4 regions of the Kitasatospora sp. NPDC001159 genome follow, and region 2 is predicted to be linked to each of the others. Evidence: riboswitches for the same ligand, from Rfam matches in the RefSeq annotation. Region 2 holds a riboswitch; each other region holds the start of a gene.
The links. A riboswitch is a leader RNA that binds a small molecule or an ion and turns the genes downstream of it on or off. The one in region 2 is predicted to bind cyclic di-AMP.
Positions count from the first base shown of each region.

Region 1 (5,024 bases), on a different contig from region 2:
CGCCGACGAGCGGATCCCGCTGGACCGGGCCGCGCTGGACGCGCTGCTGGCCGACAGGCTGTCGTTCACCGGTGCGGCCGGGGCGCAGGTCGCCGAGGTGGTCCGCCAGGTGGAGGCCGTCGCGGTGGCCTACCCGGAGGCGGCCAAGTACGCGCCGGCCGACATTCTCTAAGAGCGCAGTGGGCTCTGACGACCGGTCAGCCCCCCGAGGGTCCTGCCGCCGTTCCGGTGGCGGGGCCCTCGTGCGTCCGGGCGTGTCCGGGGTCGAGCGGCGGGGTGGTGGTGGCGCAGGGCCAGTCGCAGTTCGGTTCGGCCACCGGGTGCTCCTCGGGGGCGAGCACATTGCCCCGGACGGTGGCGAAGGCGATCAGCCCGCCGCCGGCCAGCAGGCCCGCGCAGATCAGCATCGCGGTGTGGAAGGCGGAGTCCACCGAGGACGGTACCCGGTAGGCGTCGCCGCTCAGCCCGGCCAGCGCCGGGAGGGCGGCCACCGCGAGCAGGCCGGCCGCGCGGGCGGCGGCGTTGTTGACGCCGCTGGCGATGCCCGCGTGCCGCACCTCGACGGCGGCCAGCACCGTCGCGGTCAGCGGTGCGACCAGCAGGGTCATCCCGCTGCCCATCACCGCGACGGCGGGCAGCACGTCCACCCAGTAGGAGGAGCCGGGGCCGATGCGCAGCATCAGCAGCACCCCGGCGGCGCACAGCAGCGGGCCGACCGTGAGCGGGATGCGCGGGCCGACCCGCTTGCCGAGGCGCCCGGCGCGCGCCGACAGCGTCAGCATCAGCACGGTGATCGGCACCAGGGCGAAGCCCGAGGCCAGCGGGGAGAAGCCGGAGACGATCTGCAGCTGCACGACCAGCAGGAAGAACACCCCGCTGAAGGCCGCGTAGACGCAGAGGGTGACCAGGTTCACGGCGGTGAACAGCCGGGAGGAGAACAGCCCGAGGGGCAGCATCGGTTCGGGCGTGCGGCGCTCGACGGCGACGAAGGCAGCGCCGAGCAGCAGGCCGATCGCGCCGGTGAGCCAGACGGCGGGGGACAGGCCCTCCCCGGCGGCGGTGAGCGCGTAGGTGATCGCGCCGAGGGTGAGCGCGGCGAGCAGCGCGCCGGGTGCGTCGAAGCGGCCGGAGGCGGACTCGTCGCGGCTCTCCGGGACGTACCGGGAGGTGACGGCGACCACGGCGGCGGCCAGCGGCAGGTTCAGCAGGAAGATCCAGCGCCAGCCGGGGCCGTCCACCAGCCAGCCGCCGAGGAACGGGCCGACGGCCGCGGACACCCCGCCGAGGCCGGACCACAGGCCCACCGCCGCCGAGCGGTCGTCAGGATGGAAGACGGCCTGGAGCATGGCGAGCGAGCCGGGGGTGAGCAGTGCCCCGCCGATGCCCTGGACGGCGCGGGCCACGATCAGCACTTCGATGTTCGGGGCGGCGGCGCAGGCAGCCGAGGCAGCGGCGAACCAGACCACGCCGATCAGGAAGACCCGGCGCCTTCCGTAGCGGTCGCCGAGCGCGCCGCCGAGCAGGATCAGGCCCGCCAGGGTGAGCAGATAGGCGTTCAGCGTCCATTGCAGGGACGCCAGGGAGGCGCCGAGGTCGGCGCCGATCCGGGGCAGGGCGACGTTCACCACGGTGCCGTCGAGCATCGCCATGCTGGAGCCGAGCACGGTTGCCAGGAGTACCCAGCGACCCTGCGCGGTGCCCAGGCGCAGGGTGCCGGCTGTCGAGGTGGCCACGGCCCGATCCTGCGCCCGGCGGGGCGTACGTGACAAGGGTCACCGCGTGGCGTGTCCGCCGCGAGCGGTGCGTGAGCGGACGGTCGCGCTGGGGGGTGGAGATCGGCGCAGGGTCGTGGGGCAGTGGCGCTCGGTGAATGGATTGTGTACGCATCGTGTGGCGGATCGTGCGGAGTGTCACCATCCTCCGGGGAGATGCAGCCGGTTCAGGAGATCGACATTGCTTCACCCGAACGGATGGGTTTTAGTTCAGCGACCGCTCGGCCAGCCCGGGTGGATCCACCGGGTGGAACGCCGAGTCCTGCCGCTGCCCGATGGTTCGAACTGAGCTCTGTACGGCAGGAGCGGGGGACCCACAGGTAAGTCGCCGGACCGGAGTTCGCGCTTCTCAGTGCGAACGTCCAGGACCGGCTTGGGGTGAAGCCGTGCATGCGGCCGGGCAACTCCAGCCCGAACCCGACAGCTCACCTCGCAGGCGTCGGAGAGGAAACTTCCATGCCTGCTCAGGCCCGTCGTATCGCCCTGCCCCGCGTCGCCCGCATCGGCATCGGCGTCGCCGTCACCGGTGTCTCCTTCGCGCTGCCGCTCGTGACCGCGATGGGCGCCCAGGCCTACACCGCCCCGGGTGCGCCGGCCGCCTCGGTCGCGCAGCACACCGCCGCCGCGGAGGCCAAGTCGGCCGCCCCGGCCGCCGCGCTCGAGAGCTACCGCGTCGTCGGCGGCGACACCCTGTCCGGGATCGCCGACGCCAAGCAGGTCGTGGGCGGCTGGCACGCGCTGTACGAGCAGAACCGCTCGGTGGTCGGCGCCAACCCGAACCTGATTTTCCCGGGCCAGCAGCTCTCGCTCGCGGCCGACGTCGCTGCTGCGGCCGCTCCGGCCGCTCCGGCTGCTCTGGCCGCCCCGGTCACCCAGAGCGCCTCCGCCGCCGCGGACACCAAGCTGCAGGTCAAGACCGAGGCCGCCAAGCCGGGAGCCCAGGTCCAGACCCAGGTTCAGACCGCCGCCCCGGCCCAGGCCGTGACCGCCGCCCCGGTCGCCGCCACCTCCGGCTACGTCGCCCCGCTGGCCAACCCGGTGCTGGGTGAGGCCTACGGCGTGGCCGGCTCGATGTGGGCCTCCGGCCACCACACCGGCCAGGACTTCGTCGCTTCCACCGGCACCCCGGTGCGCGCGGCCGCCAGCGGTGTCGTGGTGAAGGCCGGCAACGGCGGCGCCTACGGCAACGAGGTCGAGATCAAGCTCGCCGACGGCAAGTACGCGCAGTACGCGCACCTGTCGGTGATCGGCGTGAAGATCGGTCAGACCGTCACCGTCGGCCAGCGGCTCGGCCTCTCCGGCGCCACCGGCAACGTGACCGGCCCGCACCTGCACTTCGAGATCCGTACCGGTCCGGAGTACGGCTCGGACATCAACCCGGTCGCCTACCTGCGGGCGCACGGCGTCGCGCTCTGACCCTGCGCTGACCGCGGGTCTCAGGAACCACCGCTGTTGCGGGGCGAATCGACCACCCGGGATGGTCATGTCGGGTGACCGCTCGACCGGGTGATCGCCGCATCAGCGGACATGGGCGCGGGACACGCCCAAGGCCGGCCCGGCTTCGCGAGGACTCCTCGTGGAGCCGGGCCGGCCGCTGCCGTTTCCGGCTCCGGGCGTGTTCGAGCGGTCGAACTGAGCGTCAACTCCTGCTGTTTTTGGCGAGATCCGTCGTCTTTCGGGTGCGGCCCCGGTCGCGCGATGCTGTCGGGCGGTCAGCGCCCGGCCCTTCTCCGGCGGGCGGACGGGTCTGGGCGGACGAGGAGGCCGGATGGCGGTCGGGAGCGGGGACGCGGTCGGGGAGCGGGCAGGGTCGGGCGGGGTCGACCGGCTGAAGGCGGGCTCGGTGGGCCTGACGGGCGTGGTGTTCATGGCGATCGCCACCGCCGCGCCGATCACCGCGATGACCGGGAACCTGCCGATCGTGGTCGGGCAGGGCAACGGGGTCGGCGCGCCCGCCGCGTACATCGTGGCGACCGTGGTGCTCACGGTGTTCTCGGTCGGGTACGTGGCGATGGCCCGGCACATCACGGCGGCCGGGGCGTTCTACGGGTACATCTCGCACGGGCTGGGCAGGGTCGCCGGGATGGCCGCCGGGCTGCTCGCGGTCATGGCGTACATCGTCTTCGAGGCTTCGATCATCGGTTTCTTCGCCTACTCGCTGCGCGGGCTGGTCCGTTCACAGTTGGGCGTGGACCTCGGCTGGGGCTGGTACGCGCTGTTCGGGGTGGCGGCGATCGGGGTGACGGCCTGGTTCGACCTGCATCTGACGGCCAAGGTGCTCGGGGTGGCGCTGGTGCTGGAGATCGGGGTGCTGGGCGCGGTCTCGCTGGCCGTCCTGGCCTCCGGCGGCGGGCCGGACGGGATCGTGGGCGAGGCCGTGAACCCGCTGAACGCGCTGAGGGGGGTCGGGAGTTCGGGCGCGGCGGCCGCCGGGCTGGGACTGTTCTTCGCGTTCTGGTCCTGGGTGGGCTTCGAGTCGACCGCGATGTACGGGGAGGAATCGCGTGACCCCAAGCGGGTGGTGCCACGGGCGACCCTGGTGTCGGTGGTCGGGATCGGGCTGTTCTACGTGTTCGTGTCCTGGATGATCCTGTCCGGCAACGGAGTCGAGCACGCGATCGCGGTGGCGAGCGGGTCGGTGCCGGGCAAGGACGGGAACAACCTGTTCTTCGACCCACTGGGCGCGCACCTGGGGGCCTGGGCGGTGACGATGTTCCAATGGCTGGTCGTCACCGGCTCGTTCGCCTGCGCGATGGCCTTCCACCAGTGCGCGGCGCGGTACTTGTACGCGATCGGGCGGGAGGGCTTCCTGCACCCGGCGCTCGGCCGCACCCACCCGCGACACGGCTCGCCGTACGTCGCCTCGGTGGTGCAGTCGGTGATCGCGGCCGGGCTGGTGCTGGCTTTCCGGGCGGCGGGGATGGATCCGTACGTTCATCTGTACACGTTGCTGGCGCTGTTGGGGACGATGGCGATCCTCGTCGTGCAGACGCTCTGCTCCTTCGCGGTGGTCGGGTACTTCCATGTACGGCGCAAACACCCCGAGACCGCGCACTGGTGCCGGACGCTGGTCGCGCCGCTGGTGGGCGGGGCGGCGATGGCCGGGGTGGTGGTGCTGCTGGTGGTCAACAAGGACGCGGCGGCCGGGGCGGCTTCGGGCACCCTGCTGTTTCGGCTGATCCCGTACCTGGTGATCGGGGTGTTCCTGGGCGGGATCGGGCTGGCGCTGGCGATGCGGCGCTGGCGGCCGGA
Region 1 is NZ_JBSFJV010000010.1:93,231-98,254, reverse strand. Features, by position in the region: gene purB (adenylosuccinate lyase) at 1-172, shown strand, start outside; gene ACWC9T_RS08170 (MFS transporter) at 198-1,733, opposite strand; cyclic di-AMP (ydaO/yuaA leader) riboswitch at 2,051-2,226, shown strand; gene ACWC9T_RS08165 (M23 family metallopeptidase) at 2,229-3,188, shown strand; gene ACWC9T_RS08160 (APC family permease) at 3,541-5,024, shown strand, end outside.
Region 1: it holds a riboswitch for cyclic di-AMP, as region 2 does, so the genes downstream of both, ACWC9T_RS08165 (M23 family metallopeptidase) here and ACWC9T_RS22665 (NlpC/P60 family protein) in region 2, are expected to answer to the same signal.

Region 2 (5,024 bases):
GCTTGGGCGCTGCCGCAGGTCGCCACGCCCAGGGCCGTGGTGGCGGCCGCGGTCAGTACCAGCGCACGGGCGAGCAGTTGGGAACGGCGGTGCACGGGCATGGCGGCAGCGGCTCCAATCCTGCGGCGCGGCCCGCGGCCGCGCCCCAGCGGGCGGCCGTCGAGCGGGAGTCCGGTGGCAGACGTTAGCGAGTCCGGGCAAGTGAGTCCAAACCCCCGCCTACTCGAATATTTGACCCCAAATCGGACATTCGCCCGAGCCGCCGGAAAAGCCGCAGGCCCGGCCCTCCGTGATGGAGGACCGGGCCCGGAACGGCCCGGGCGGGGATCAGACCCGCACGATGGAGGCCAGCGGCATGTTGGAGACCGCCTCGTAGCGGACCGAGGCACCCGGCTTGGGCGCGTGCAGCACCTGGCCGTTGCCCGCGTAGATGCCGACGTGGTGGGCGTCGCTGTAGAAGATCAGCAGGTCGCCGGGCTGGGCCTGGGAGATGTCCGAGCCGATCCGGGTGCCGGCGCCGGCCTGCTCCTGCGAGGTGCGCGGCAGCGACACGCCGACCTGGTTGAACGCCCAGACCATCAGGCCGGAGCAGTCGAAGGAGCTCGGGCCGGTGGCGCCCCAGACGTACGGGCTGCCGACCTTGCTGGCGGCGGCGGCCAGCGCGGCGGCACCGTGCGAGCTGCCGGGCGCGGCCGGCTTGACGACCGGCGAGGACGAGGAGCCCGAGCTGATGTCGGTGCGGCCGCTGTCGCGCGAGGCGCGGTCCGAGGCGGCCTGCTGCTGGGCGGCCTTCGCGGCGGCGTCGGCCTGGGCCTTGGCGTCGGCGGCGGCCTTCTCCTCGGCCTGGCGGATCGCCTGGCGCTCCTGCTCGGTCAGGGTGTTGAGCAGGTCCTGGGCGGCCTTCAGCTTGTTCTGGACCTCCTCCTTGGAGGCCTTCAGCTGCTGGGTGGTGGACTCCAGTTCGGCGAGCTTGCCCTGGGCCTCGGTGCGGTCCTGGTCGAGCTTGCGCTGCTGCTCCTGGAGCTCCTTCAGCTGGTTCTTCTGAGTGTCACCGGCCTGGTTCAGCGCACCGGCCTGGTTGAGGAAGTTGTCCGGCTTGGACGAGAGCATCAGCTGGACGGTCGGGGATATGCCGCCGTTGCGGTACTGCTCCCCGGCGATCTCGGCGAGCCCGCCCTGCAGGTCGGTCACCTGGGACTGCTGCCGGGCCACCTGGTCCTGCAGGCCGGAGACCTGCTTCTCCAGCGCCTGCTGCTTCTCCTGGGCGGCGTTGTACTTCTCGGTCGCCTGCTCGGCCTGCTCGTTGAGCTGGTCGACCTGCTCCTTGACCTGCTCCTTGGTCGGCTGCGGGTCGGCGTGCGCGCCGGACTGCGCGGAGAGGGCGACGGCTGCCGCGGCGACACCCGTCAGGATCGAGACACGGGCGCGGCTGGCGGGCTTGGGACGACGATGGGACGCCACGAAGGCGGACTCCTTCTTCCTAGTCCGCCTACCGGGTGAGCTGACGGGTTCGGGCCGGAAGCATGCCCTACGACGCCTCACGGCCGTTCCACCGGCCGGCCTGGCGCCGATTCACCCCGGAGGAACGTGGTTCCCCGGCTCCGCTCCGCAGCGCCCCCGACCACTGGGCTCCCCTGCCGGACAGTCGCTTCGACCTGCCCCGCTGTTTCGCGAACTCGACGGAAACCACCGCCGCCACCCAGGCTGGGTGATCGACAGTGCGGTGGTTCGGGGCACGACCCTAGTAACTGAACCGTGATCCGTTCAAATCCTTGTCAGAAAAAAGTCGGAAGATTGCCCATGTTCTTTTGTGAAAATGACCGATGGTGATCGCTGCTGCACACAAAGCTGATCTGTTCTCACCAGCCGGACGCTGAACCCGTAAACCCGAAGCGCCACCCCCGGTCGGAGGGTGGCGCGGATCACAGGGCCGGAAGCCGGCCCTTCGGGCGTGTCGGGTCGTCAGACCCGGCGGATCGTGTTGATCGGCATCGCGTCGGCCTTCATCACCTTCACCACGTCCCCGGTGTGCGGCGCGTGGACCACCATGCCGTTGCCGATGTACATCCCGACGTGGTGCCGGTCGCTGCCGTAGATGACCAGGTCGCCGGGCTGAGCCTGGTCCAGCGAGGGCACCGCGGTGCCGACGTTGCCCTGCTCCTGCGAGGTGCGCGGCAGCGAGACCCCGGCCTGGGCGTACGACCAGAGCATCAGGCCCGAGCAGTCGAAGGTGCTCGGCCCGGTGGCGCCCCAGACGTACGGCGAGCCCTGCTTGCTCATCGCCTTGGCCACGGCCACGGCCGCGTAGCCGCTGGCCGGCGGCAGGCTGCTGAGGTCGACCCGGGCGCTGCCGCGCGAGGCGCGGTCGTCCTGCTGCTGCTGGGCCTTCAGTGCGGCACGGTCGGCGGCACTGAGCGAGTTCAGCAGGTCCTGGGCGGCCTGCAGCTTCTGGTTGACGTCGGCCTTGGCCTGGTTCAGGTCCTTGGTGGTGGAGTCCAGCGAGGCCAGCACCGCGGCGGCCTCGGCCTTCTCCTGGTCCAGTCGGCGCTGCTGGTCGAGCAGGCCCTTGAGCGCCTCGGTCTGGCTGGCGCTGGCCTGCTGGACGCTGGAGGCCTTCTGCAGGTAGCCGGACGGGTCGGAGGAGAGCATCAGCTGGACGGACGGGTCGATGCCACCGGTGCGGTACTGCTCGCCCGCCACCTCGGCCAGGCCGGTCTGCAGCTGGGTCATCTGCTCCTGACTGCGGGCCACCTGGTCCTGCAGCTGGTCGGCCTGCTTGCGGAGCTGGTCGGCCCGTTCCTTGGCGCCGTTGTACTTCTCCGCCGCCTGCTCCTGCTCCTCCTGGAGCTGGTCGATCTGCGCCTTGACGTCAGCCTTGTTCGGCTGCGGCGCGGCGTGCGCGGCCACCTGGGCGGAAAGGGCGACCGCGGTCGCAGCGGCAGCGGTGAGCACGGAGACCCGCGCGCGGCTCGGCTGCTTGGGACGGCGGTGGGAGGCCAAGGGACCGGCTCCTTCTTCCAACGGACTCACCAGATCGGGTGAGATTCCGGAAAATAGGTTTGACGCCAGACCCTAGTGAAGATCTATCCGTTTTGCCACTCCCCCGAAGGCGTGAAGTCCGGTTCCCACGCTGACTTCACGGGATCCGCACACCCTCGCAAAACGGGCAATGACCAGGTGTCACCCCGCCCGGACCGAGGTCAGGGCCGGGCCAGCCGGTTCAGCAGCAGCACCGAGGCAACCGGGCGCGCGCCCGCCTTGCGCACGCCCTCCGCCACCTCCCGGTCGGTGGACACCACCACCACCGGACGGCCTTGCGGCTCGGCACGCACCAGACGACGGATCAGCTCGTCCGCGGTCTCACCGGTCCGGCTGAACCGTACCCGAACCCCGCGCGGCGGCGCCATGATCACCGGAACGTCCAGGTCCTGCCCGTCGAACACACAGGTGACCTCCGCCTGGGTGCGCTGGGCCAGCATCGCCAGCCCGCCCAGCAGCCGGATCCGCTGCTGCTCCAGCGGCAGCGTCGGATAGCCGGTCTTGGTCACGTTGTAGCCGTCCACCACCAGGTGCACCTGCGGGATCGCCAGCAGCTGGTCCAGCAGCGCCGGGTCGTCCTCCGCCAGGCCGCGCCGGGCCACGTCGTGCGGTGAGGCCGCCCCCGGCACCACCGCCTCGACCAGGTCCGCCGGGCGGATCTGGGAGACCGGCAGCGCCAGCTCCCGCTGCAGCCCCTGCGCCGACTGCAGCACGGTGTCCAGCAGCAGCCGCAGCCGCATGTCCTCGACGCTGCGCCCCTCGCGGGCCGAACGGCGGCCCTGCTCCACGACGTTCTCCAGCTCGGAGACCCGGTGCCGCAGCCGGCGCGCCTCGCTCTCGGCCGCGCCGCGCTCGCTCGCCGCCTGCGCCTTCGCGGCCTCCAACTCCCCGGCCACCCGCCGGGTCTCGGCCTGCGCCCGCCGGGTGTCGCTCTCCAGCGAGCGCACCTTCTTGCGCAGCGACTCGGCCTCCCGCCGGACGCCCTCGAACTCCGCGCGCTGCCGGTCCAGGTCGGCCCGCGCGGCCGCCCGCACCTCGGCCAGCTCGGCCTGCAGCTTCTCCACCAGTCGGCCGGCCTCCGCGGCCGCGTCCTCGGCGCCGGCCCGCTCGGCCTCCTCGCCGGCCTCGGTGACCAGTCGGCTCCAGCCGACCGAGCGCACCAGGTAGGCGGCGGCCGCGACGTCCATCGGATCAGCGGCGCTGGGAACGGTGCCCGACTCCAGCGCCTTCACCAGGTCCGGCTGGCCCAGTCGCAGCCGCTCCGCTATGCGCCCCCGGAAGGCCGGCTCGGACTCCAGCGCCGCCGCCAGCGCCGTGGCCGCGTACTTGGCCCGGCGCGCGGGAGTGAACTTGACGTACTGACGCAGGCTCTGCGGCAGCTCCGCCGACGGCAGTCCGCCCAGCGCGTCCGAGGCCAGCCCGACCACGCGCCGGCGCACCCCCTCGGGCAGCGGCCGGTCGAGCTTCTCGACCACACGCTCCGCAGCGGCGTCCGGGGCTCCGGACTCACCGGAACCGGCGGTCTCCGGGTCAGCCCCCTCCGGGAGGGGGGCCCCGGACGGGGCCGCCTCGGCGGCCGGCTCCGATATCGGCGCAGCGGGCTGAAGCCCCTGCGCTTCGGCGGGCTCCTTCGCTGCGTCCACCACGTCCTCGGCTCCGATCCTGGTCCAGCGGGTGCGGCCGCGGCCGCCCCTGTCGTCACGCTCCGTGCGTCTTGTCTGTATTGTCCCGTGCGGCGGACGGGCGCGTCGCGCACCGCCCACCGCACCGGCGGGGATCAGCCCTGCTCGGCGTGGGCCTCCGCGCCCTCGGCGCCCGGACGGGCCACCAGCTCGACCTGGTCCACCGCGTTGCACCAGCGGCAGCGCACCGACTCGATCGTCTCGCTGAGCACCTCGGTCTCCTCGACCTTGGACTCGCCGGCCAGGTCGAAGTGCAGGAACTCGGTCACCCGCGCGGTGCGGGTCACGTCGAAGCGGGTGAGG
Region 2 is NZ_JBSFJV010000044.1:48,993-54,016, forward strand. Features, by position in the region: gene ACWC9T_RS22660 (NlpC/P60 family protein) at 1-101, opposite strand, end outside; gene ACWC9T_RS22665 (NlpC/P60 family protein) at 328-1,461, opposite strand; cyclic di-AMP (ydaO/yuaA leader) riboswitch at 1,472-1,624, opposite strand; gene ACWC9T_RS22670 (NlpC/P60 family protein) at 1,963-3,000, opposite strand; gene ACWC9T_RS22675 (NYN domain-containing protein) at 3,201-4,514, opposite strand; gene ACWC9T_RS22680 (hypothetical protein) at 4,817-5,024, opposite strand, start outside.

Region 3 (5,024 bases), on a different contig from region 2:
GGGGCGCTCGGCGCCGCGCTGCTGGCCGTCCAGCTGGAACGGTGGACCAGGCGGATCCTGCCAGCCGCCCTGGACGTCCTGGTCACCCCCACGATCACCGTCCTGTTCGGCGGCCTGGCCGCCCTGTTCGGCCTGATGTTCGTCGCCGGGGAGATCTCCACCGCCATCGGCCACACCGCCACCTGGCTGCTCGCCCACGGCGGCCTGCTCGCCGGGCTCGTGCTCGGCGGCCTCTTCCTGCCGCTGGTCATGCTCGGCCTGCACCAGGCACTGATCCCGATCCACACCACCCTGATCCAGCAGCAGGGCTCCACCGTCCTGCTGCCGATCCTCGCCATGGCCGGCGCCGGCCAGGTCGGCTGCGCCGCGGCCGTCCACCTGAGGCTGCGCCACAACGCCTCCATCCGGGCCGTCATCAGGTCCGCGCTCCCGGCCGGCCTGTTCGGCGTCGGCGAGCCGCTGGTCTACGGGGTCACCCTGCCGCTAGGGCGCCCGTTCATCACCGCCTGCGTGGGCGGGGCCGCCGGAGGCGCCTTCGTCGGTGCCGCCGGCCAGCTCGGCGGCGCGGTCGGCTCGACCGCCATCGGCCCCTCCGGCTGGGCCCTGTTCCCCCTGCTGGCCGGCCCGCACGGGATGGCCGCGAGCGCCGCCGTCTACGGCGGCGGACTGGTGACCGGCTACGTCGTCGGCTTCCTGGCCACGTACTTCTTCGGCTTCACCCGGGAGACGCTCGCCGAGTACAACGCCCGCGCCGCGGACCCTGCTGCGGCTCCCGCTCCCGTCGCCGCTCCGAGTCCCGCCGTCACCGCGGACGGTGGAACGCCTCCCGGCGCGTGAAGCCTCCCGCCGGTCGCCGCCCCTCGAACGCTGCAGTGGCCGACCGTCAGTTCACCCCGCGCGCCCGCCGGCCGTTCCGGAGTTCGACAGCTGCTCGGACCTCCGCCAGCGCGCGAGCACGGTCGACCGGTGGCGGTTGGAACCGGCCGGCGGCCGCCCCGATGTGCTCCTCCCAGCGGTCCTGCCAGAACTCGACCGTCCAACCGGGCCATCGCTCCGGCATCTCGTACGCCTGCGCCGACGCCCCGAGCACCCACCGGCCTACCGGCGCCGCCGCGGATCGAGACGGATCCCCGGACCATCGAGGGCACCGCCGTCGGCCCCGCCGGCAGGGCACCGGAATCGGGCTGCCACGAATTGCTACCGGTCGGGCGCGGCGGTCTCGATGGCGGCGAGCAGGCGGGCGTGGACGGCGCCGGCGGCGTCGCGGGTGGCCGGGTCCGGGTCGTCCAACTGACCGGCGATCAGCTCGGCGGCCGCGGCCAGCACCGGGACCGGCACGGTCGCGGTGCGCAGGTGGAGCAGCTGGGAGGCGGCGCGCTCGCCGGCGGTGGTGGCGCGCGAGGTGGGGATGAGGTGCTGGAGGCCGCGGGGGAGCTGACTGGTCATCGGCCCATTGTCCCGGCTCCGGCACGTCCTCCCGGCCGGGTCGTGGGCTCGTGGTCGTTTCCGGGGGCTGGAGGAGCGCTCGGACAGCTTCGGTCGAGAGGCCGATCCCTCATGCATCCCGTTCCGGAGAGAAGCTGGCCCGTCGGGTGCATCCCGCCTTACGGTGGCGCCATGAGCGATCACTCGGAAGCGCCTGTCACGCCCGTCGAAGCCTATGAACCTCCCTACTACATGGCTGTCTTCACGGCGGTGCGGACCCAGGACCAGAGCGGGTACAGCGAGACCAACGCCCGCATGGAAGACCTGGTGAAGGAGATCCCCGGGTACCTGGGGATGGACTACGCTCAAACTCCCGGAGGGCTGGCCATCACCGTCGGGTACTTCCGCGACGCCGAGGCCCTCACGGAGTGGCGGTGCAACGTCGAGCACCGTGCGGCGCAGAAGCGCGGGCAAGCCGAGTGGTACCAGAGCTACACGCTGCATGTGGCGAAAGTGGAGCGGAGCCACGGGTTCACGCGAGCGTAGGTCCCGCAGCGCCCGAGGGCAGTGGTCGGGCAGCGGCGCGAGGGGCGAACACCCGGAACTTCCCGCTCATCCGTTCCCGATCCTCCGGCCGCCTCCGTCTCACGGGCTGGGTGCCCGCGGGACGGAGGCGGCCGACCCGCACGGGACGGGGTCGGACCGGCCCCGGCCTACGTCCTCGACGGACGGGTCAGTTGGAGAAGTCCTGGGTGAGCCAGACGGTTCCACTGGCATCCCGGTGGACGGCGATGCCGATGTGGGTGAACTCGCTGCTGAGGATGTTCTTGCGGTGGCCGTCGTCCGGCGGTGTCTCGTTCAGCATGTCCCGGGTCAGGCCGACCGCCATGGCGGCGATGTCCTGGGCCGAGGTGGAGACCCCGTTGCCGTAGCCTATGTTCTCCCCGACGGCGTTCCACTGGACGCCCGCGGCCGTCTCCCGCGCCCCCAACTCGGCCTCGCCCGGGCACTGGTGGGACATTCCGCAGCCGCTGGCCATCGTCTGGTTGTGGGCCTCGGCGCTGCTGGTCAGCCCCGACGTGATGGTGTAGGCGGGCAGACCCTGGGCGGCCCGCGCCTGGTTGATCAGATTGAGGACCTGCTGCACGGCGTCCGAGCTCGAACCGGTCTGCGCGGCCGGGGTGGTGGGGGCGGCCGGGGTGGTGGGTGCGGCCGCGGGGGCGGGGGCGTGCGTGGCCGGGGTGGACGGGGACGACGGCGCGGACGTGTGGGACGCCGGGGTCGAAGCCGGAGCGGAGGGCCGCGCCGAGTGGGAGCCCTGGGACTCGCCGCCGGGGCGCGCGGTCGCGGATTCCGAGGTGTGGGAGGCCGGAGCGGACGGCGACGGCGACGGCGAGGCGTACGAGGCTTCGGCCGAGGCCGGAGCGGAGGGCTGCGCGGCGTGCGGGCCGGCCTGGAGGCGGTGCTGGTCATCGGAGTCGCTCTGGTGCCAGTGCTGGTGGTGCTCCTGCCACCCGGCGTGGCTCGCGTGCGTGTGGGAGCCGGGCGCGGCGGAGGCTCCGCTCGCGCTCAGCAGCGGCAGCATGAGGCCGGCGCCGACGATCCCGGCGGTGGCGGCCAGACGCGGGGTGTGTCTCCGGCGCGCACGGCGATGCCGGCCGGTACCTGAATTCAGCATGGGGCGTCCCTCTGCGACGCCTGCGAGGTGAGCTGTCGGGTTCGGGCCGTGAGGTAGCCCGGCCGCACGCAGCGGCTTCACCCCTAGCCGCACCCGTCTCGTCCGCGAACGGGCCGAGCAGGGCGCGGCGAAATACCTGGTTCCCCCGCTCCTGCCCGGTGCACTGCTCGACGTCCGGCCGACCGGTGGACAGGACTCGGCGTCCCGGCGGCAGGGTTCGCAGGTGCGAACAGCCCGAACGCTAGACAGATCGGCCCGGAAGACACAAGTTCGTATGATGCACATCACATGGACCTCCGGCGAGCATCTGACCGAATGCCATATCAGGGACACAGCGCCGCATAAGTACCCTAATCGGACAAAGCTCCTGGTTGTCGACGCCGGCCTCGACGGCCGCCGCCCCGGGAGGCGGGGGTGGACAAGGTGGTCGGCTCGCGTCGGTCGGCGATCGGCCCGCGCGTGCGGCCGCGCTTGAGTTCGAGGAATCCCGACGCCGACGACTGCACCGCCCGCACCGACCCGGCCTTCGCCGCCGGCGACCGCATCAGCGTCGTCTGCAGGGCGCGCGAGCAGGTGAACCCGGTGCGGCGCAGGTGCCCGGGGGCGTCTGGACGGCGCCGGCATCTCCCGCGGGGTCCGCATCGGTACCAATGTGTGGGTGGGGGTCTCTCTGTGCGCACGCATCCTGCCCTGTGCACACGCATCCTGCCCAAGGGGTACTCATCAAGCACGCGGGCAGATCGGACGGGGCCGGCGCCGGAGAGGGATGCCGAACCGGATCCGGCTCCTGGGGGTGATCATCACGGGCCTCCTCTGGGGCGGCTCCCCGTTGGAGCCGGCCTGAGGTCATGCCACCGGGCCGAGGTGTACACGGCGCCGTGCCCGTGTGCCGTCGGGATGTCAGTGGTCTGCCGGTGACATGAAGGTGGGCAGGTGCAGGCTGGTGGGCATGACCGAGCTTCGCGCATTGTCCGACGACGGCCGTCCCGTCACCGCCCTGGACGACGGGTCCGGGCCGATCCTGCTGGTGGTTCATCCGGGCGGCGGGGATGCGACGTCCTGGGACGGCGTCGTCCGCCGCCTCGTCGAGGAGTTCCGCGTCGTCAGGGTTCGGCGGCGGATCTACGTGCCCGGCGCGGACATCGCCCTGCCGCACTCGATGGCCGTCGAGGCGGCCGACGTCCTCGCCGTAGCGGACCTCCTGACGCCGCCGGTGCTCCTGGTGGGGCACTCCTCGGGCGCCGTGGCCGCACTGGAGGCCGCCCTCCTGAGGCCGGTGGCGTTCGCCGGGCTCGTCCTCTACGAACCGCCCATGCCGACAAGGCAGTTGGTCGCCGGACCGGCGGGGGCGCGGGCCCGCGCCGCGCTCGAGGCCGGCGACCCGGTCGAGGCGATGCGGATCCACATGGGGGAGATCGTGCGCGTGCCGGCGTACCTGGTCGATGCCATGTTCGCCGACGGGGGCCTGCGGGAGAAGCTGTGCGCGTACGCGGCGGCGCAGATCGCGGAGGACGAGGCTCTCGACGCCCTCGGCACCGGTACCGACCGCTTCGCGGCACTCGGAACCCCGACGACCCTGATCGAGGGCGACCTCAGCCCCGCCCACCTGCGCGAACGCCTGGCCGACCTGGCCGGTGCCCTGCCGCAGGCGCGAGTCGTCACCCTCACCGGCCAGGGACACGCCGCCCACCTCACCGCCCCCGGCGCCCTGGCCGCCACCATTCGAGACGCGGCAGCTTGGAGCGGGCCTTCGCCCGACGCCGACTGCTAATTGCCCGTCAATATCCACACGTTCTTGGAGCGAAGGTGGTCGGCTCCGTGGAACCCCAGGTCAGGGTGGATTGTCAGTGCCTCCTCGTAGTGTGGAAACAACGCTGGAGGGAACGCCGGAAAGGCGTCGAAAGGGCGTTGGAAAAGGGGT
Region 3 is NZ_JBSFJV010000012.1:59,563-64,586, forward strand. Features, by position in the region: gene ACWC9T_RS09125 (PTS transporter subunit EIIC) at 1-837, shown strand, start outside; gene ACWC9T_RS09130 (hypothetical protein) at 884-1,060, opposite strand; gene ACWC9T_RS09135 (hypothetical protein) at 1,198-1,446, opposite strand; gene ACWC9T_RS09140 (antibiotic biosynthesis monooxygenase family protein) at 1,618-1,971, shown strand; gene ACWC9T_RS09145 (CAP domain-containing protein) at 2,159-3,103, opposite strand; cyclic di-AMP (ydaO/yuaA leader) riboswitch at 3,106-3,274, opposite strand; gene ACWC9T_RS09150 (alpha/beta fold hydrolase) at 4,053-4,874, shown strand.
Region 3: it holds a riboswitch for cyclic di-AMP, as region 2 does, so the genes downstream of both, ACWC9T_RS09145 (CAP domain-containing protein) here and ACWC9T_RS22665 (NlpC/P60 family protein) in region 2, are expected to answer to the same signal.

Region 4 (5,024 bases), on a different contig from region 2:
CAGCGGCCGACTCAGGCGCCCCCGCTTCTCGGGGCCGTCCCGCTCAACCATGTCCGCGCTCCTCCGGGTCGGTGCCAACCCCGTCGGCCGTGCCTGGGCCGGTCGGGCGGATGGGCAGGTAGCGCAGCGGATACAGAACCAGGATACAAGGTGTGAATAGGGCGTAAACAGGCGTCGGCCGGGGCGTGGTCGGCGACGGAGCGCAATCAGCGGCGGCGGCGGTGGTGGTCGGCGGCGGCGCCCTGGGGGGAGGTCCGGTCGGTCGCGGGTTCAGCCGAGAAGCAGGCGGACCGCGAGCCAGCCGACCAGCGCTGCCGAGCCGAGGGCGGTGAGCAGACGGCCGCGGGTACCGGTGAGCGCCCGGCCGAGCAGCGCGCCGCCGGAGGCGAGCAGCAGTTGCCAGCTGGCGGAGGCCGCGAAGGCGGCGGCGGTGAAGACGGTCCGGGCGAGCGGGCCCGAGGTGGTGCCGTCCTGGCCGCTGCCCAGCACCAGGGCGGCGAAGTAGAGCACGGTCAGCGGGTTCAGCAGGGTGATCCCGAGCAGGGTGAGGTAGGCCCGGAGGGGCCCGGACGGTGCCTCGGCGGCCAGGGCGGCGGCCGTACGGCGGCTGCGCAGGGCGGTGACGGCGGTCCGGACGGCGAGGGCGAGCAGCACCAGGGCCGAGGCGAGCTGCAGCGGCCGGGCCACCGGTTCGAGCAGCGGTGCCAGGCCGGTGCCGCTGACGGCCGCGAGCAGCGCGTACAGCCCGTCCGCGGTGGCCACGCCGAGGGCGGCGCAGGCGCCGGTGCGCAGCGAGGCGCGCGCGGTGAGCGATACCAGGTAGGCCCCGACGGCCCCCACCGGTACGGCGACGCCGTATCCGGCGAGCAGCCCCGCGATCAGCGCGGCGCTCACGCGTGGGCGCGGTCGGGCCTCCGGGGACGGCCGGGCTGCTGCTGGGCCGGGACGGGAAGGGCGGCGTTCACGGTCAGCGGGCGGGCGGGGGTGTCGGTCACGGGCCGATGGTGAGGGTCGGAGTGGCACCCCCGCAACCGGTTTTCCGGCGCTGCCGGGTAGCGTGGGGCACTCCGGTGGCCATCGTTCCGAGGAGAGTAGATGAGCAGTCAGAACGACCCCGTGCGCAGTCTGTTGGCCGACACCTGGGCTTCCTGGGCGGAGCGCGGCGCGGCCCTGGGCGCCGAGGAATGGGGCCGGGCCACCCGGCTGACCGATTGGACCGTCCGGGAGCTGTACGCCCACGTGGCGCCGGTGCCGGAGATGTTCACCGGGCTGCGCGCGGCCGTGCAGGACGGGCCGGCCGAGGTGAGCAGTGGGGCCGGCATCCTGCGGGCGTACAACCGGCCGGGCGGGATCGCCCACACCGCCGCCGGGCAGATCGCCGAGACGGCCAGGCAGACGGCCGAGGCGGCCGAACCGGCCGTGCTGATCACCCGGTTCGGCGTCGAGGGCCCGGCCGCCCTGGCCGGGCTCGCGGACCTGCCGCCCTCCACGGTGGTGGCGCACCCGCTGCTCGGCAGTGTCACGGTGGGTGCGCTGGGCGAGGTGGCGCTGATGGAGGCGACCGTCCACCTGCTCGACCTGATCGCGGCGGTCGGCGGTCCGGCGCCTGCCGAGGGGGCGCTGGACTTCACCCGGGACCTGCTGGCGGAGGTCGCCGATCCGGTGGCCTTCATCGAGGCGGCGGCGGGCCGCAGTTCGGCGCCGGTGCTGCCGGTGATCCGCTGACCCCCGGCGGCGGTCGCTCGTGCTGGTCAGTCGTATGATCAGCGCCAGGAATCGGTAGCAGTGGGGGCGTCAGTGGATTCGTTGTGGAACCTGTGGTGGTTGGTGCCCGCCGTGCTCTACGGCAGTGGGTCGGTCACCGCGAAGGTCCGCCGGTCCCTGAAGGTCCGCCACGAGCGCAAGTTGGAGCTGCTCGACGCCACCCAGCGCCGGGAGCTCGCCCTGGAGACGGCCAACCGTCCGCCGGAGCCGGTCTGCGGCTGCACCCACCACCTGGCCAAGCACGACAAGCAGGGCCGGTGCCACGAGGTGGTCGAGACGCCCACCGCCTGGGACGCCGACCGCCGCCCGCTGAGCTACGAGCCGCGGCCCTGCAACTGCCAGCAGTACGTGGGCCCCGAGCCGTTGGGCACGGTGTTCGCCCCGGAGCTGGTCGACCCGCGCTGAGCTTCGGGCCGGGCGGCTCTCCGCACCCCGGTGGGTGCGGGGAGCCGCTTCGGCTTTGCGGCCGAACGAGAGCGCGGCTCCAGCCGAGTGCGAGCGCGCTCAGGCGGTCGGAGGCGCCGTTGAACAGGTCCTGGTCGCCGGGGAACGTGCCGGTGTCGGAGCACTGCCAGAAGGTCTGGTAGCCCCAGCCGTTCGGCAAGGTGCCGACGGTCGAGGAGTAACGGGCGATCCACAGGGGGGTTGGTGGCGCCGAAGCCGCCGTAGTTGCCGATGCAGCTCGACCACCAGTGCTCCAACCCCGGCTACGCCCTGCTCGGCGCACTGGTGGAGAAGCTGCGCGGCGAGCCGTGGGAGGAGGTGCTGCAGCGCGAGGTGCTGGAGCCGCTCGGTATGACCCGCATCACACCGCTGCCGCAGACCCCGCACGCCAGCGGCTTCGCGGTGCACCCGTGGGCCGGCGTGATGCAGCCCGAGCCGCTCACCGACACCGGCGCGATAGCGCCGGCCGGCCGGCTCTGGTCCACTGCCGCCGACCTCTGCCGCTGGGCCGCCTTCCTCGCCGGTGGCGCGGGTGAGAAGGTGCCGGCCGAGATACGCCGGCCGGCCGCCGCGTCGGACGGCGACGGGTCGGCTGGCTACGGCCTGGGCCTGCAGCTCCAGCCGTGGACGGCCGGCTGCGGGTCGGCCACGGCGGCTCGATGCCCGGCTTCCTCGCCTCGCTCTTGTCAGCGAGCAGGACGATGTGGCGGCCGTCACGCTCGCCAGCACCACGGCCGGCCTCAGCCTCGGCCAGGTGGCCCGCGCGACCTGACGTGATCATCGCCGAGCACGAGCTGCGGATCCCCGAGCCCCGGCGGCCCTTCGTCGACGCCGACCCGGAACTGCTGGCGCGGATCGGCCCCTGGCACTGGGGCACCAGCGCGGTCGAGCACCTGCGAGCCGGCCGTGTGATGGAGCTCACAGCGCTGGGTGGCGCGGCCCGCACCTCACGGTTCCAGTCCGAGCCGGACGGGACCTGGGCCGGGCTGGACGGCTCCTACGTGGGCGAGCCGCTGCGCGTGGTGCGCCGGGCCGACGGCACGGTCGACGACGTGGACCAGGCCGGCTTCGTCCACACCCGCACCCCGTACGATCCGGCAGCCGGGGTGCCGGGCGGCGTCGATGCGCAGGGCTGGCACGCAGGCTGACTACCGCTCAGGTCGGCATGCCCAAAGGGCGGGCGCGCCAGCCCGAACCCACGACCCGCACGGCGCACCATCGGGCGGTGGCTGCCGCACTGAGCCCGGCGGGCGGCGCTGGCGCGCACTCATAGGGTCGTAACCACATCGTTATCAAGCACCATTGTGGATCATTCGGACAATCCGGCCGAGTCGTGACCCAGCTCACGATGGCTTGTGCTGATGGCTCCGTGCCGTTTACGGTCCTTCTCGTTCGTCTCTGTACGAAACGAACCCCGCTCTCCGGAACGCCGAATCCTGCCGCCGGATCGGGCGGGCACGTGCACCCATGAAGCACCACGGCAGGGGCGGGGGACCCACAGGTAAGTCGCCTCACCGGACTGGTTCCGGCGGGGCTAGGGGTAAAGCCGCGCCTCTGCGCGGCCGGGCAACTCCAGCCCGAACCCGACAGCTCACCTCGCAGGCGTGGGAGAGGAATCGCACTTCATGCTGCCCGTCAACGCTCGCCCCAGCCTGTTCGCCGCCGGTTCCATCAAGCGCATCGTCGCGGCCGCCGTGGTCGTCGGCGTCGGCGCCGGCATCCCGGTGGTCGCCGCCACCGCCGCGAACGCCGCCCCCGTCAAGTCCGCCCCTGTGCACTCGGTCAAGGCCGCCGCCCCTCAGGCGCCCGCTGGCTACACCGTCCAGAGCGGTGACTCCCTCACCAAGATCGCCACCACGCACAACGTGCAGGGTGGCTGGCAGAAGCTCTACGCCCTCAACAAGTCCGTGCTGACCAACGGCCCGGACAAGATCTACCCGGGCCAGCACCTGACCCTGGGCGTGGCCGCCCCGGCACAGGCCCCGACTGCGCCGAAGCCCGCCGCGGCTCCGGCCAAGCCGGCCGCCACCCCGGTCGCCCCGGTCGCCAACACCCCGGCCGCGCTGCAGGCGCTCGCCGCCTCGATCGTCCCGGCGAACCAGCTGGCCTCGTTCGACCAGATCATCAGCCACGAGAGCGGCTGGAACATCCACGCCACCAACCCGAGCTCGGGTGCCTACGGCCTGCCGCAGGCGCTGCCCGGCAACAAGATGGCCTCGGCCGGTTCCGACTGGCAGAACAACCCCGCCACCCAGCTCAAGTGGGCCCTGCAGTACATGAACACCGTCTACGGCAGCCCGAACGCCGCCTGGGCGTTCTGGCAGGTGCACCAGGCGTACTGATCGGACTTCTCCCGATCAGTACGGCCTGATCGGACCTGATCGGCCTGTTCGAACCGATGGGTCTGAGCGAGTGCCGCCCGCCAGCCGGATGTCCGGCGGCTGACGGGCTGCCAAGCGGCCACCTGACTCGCCCGGTTCACGTTGCGCTGCGTGAGCCGGGCCGTCGGCGTACCCGGGGTCCGTACGGGACCGCGGCGCGGTTGCTTCGTCAGGTGGCGGCGTTTGCGGCGGTCACGCCTTGGATGTCGCGCTCGCGCATGATCCGCTCGACCTTCTTCCGGTTGATCGCACGGCCCTTGCGCCGCAGTGCGGCGTGCACGCGCGGGGCGCCGTAGGCACCGCGCGAGGAGGCGTGGATCTCCCTTATCTCCTCGGCCAGTTCGTCCTCTGTCCGCTGCCGCTCGGCGGCAGCCGGCCGACCGGCGAGCCAGGCGTAGTAGCTGGCCCTCGGGAGCCCGTCCCAGTATCAGGCTG
Region 4 is NZ_JBSFJV010000062.1:39,469-44,492, forward strand. Features, by position in the region: gene ACWC9T_RS27365 (TetR/AcrR family transcriptional regulator) at 1-51, opposite strand, end outside; gene ACWC9T_RS27370 (LysE family transporter) at 271-894, opposite strand; gene ACWC9T_RS27375 (maleylpyruvate isomerase N-terminal domain-containing protein) at 1,096-1,725, shown strand; gene ACWC9T_RS27380 (hypothetical protein) at 1,825-2,169, shown strand; partial or broken gene ACWC9T_RS27385 (GH25 family lysozyme) at 2,252-2,456, opposite strand; gene ACWC9T_RS27390 (serine hydrolase domain-containing protein) at 2,440-2,985, shown strand; gene ACWC9T_RS27395 (DUF7586 domain-containing protein) at 2,982-3,356, shown strand; cyclic di-AMP (ydaO/yuaA leader) riboswitch at 3,706-3,828, shown strand; gene ACWC9T_RS27400 (LysM peptidoglycan-binding domain-containing protein) at 3,813-4,550, shown strand; gene ACWC9T_RS27405 (IS3 family transposase) at 4,759-4,929, opposite strand.
Region 4: it holds a riboswitch for cyclic di-AMP, as region 2 does, so the genes downstream of both, ACWC9T_RS27400 (LysM peptidoglycan-binding domain-containing protein) here and ACWC9T_RS22665 (NlpC/P60 family protein) in region 2, are expected to answer to the same signal.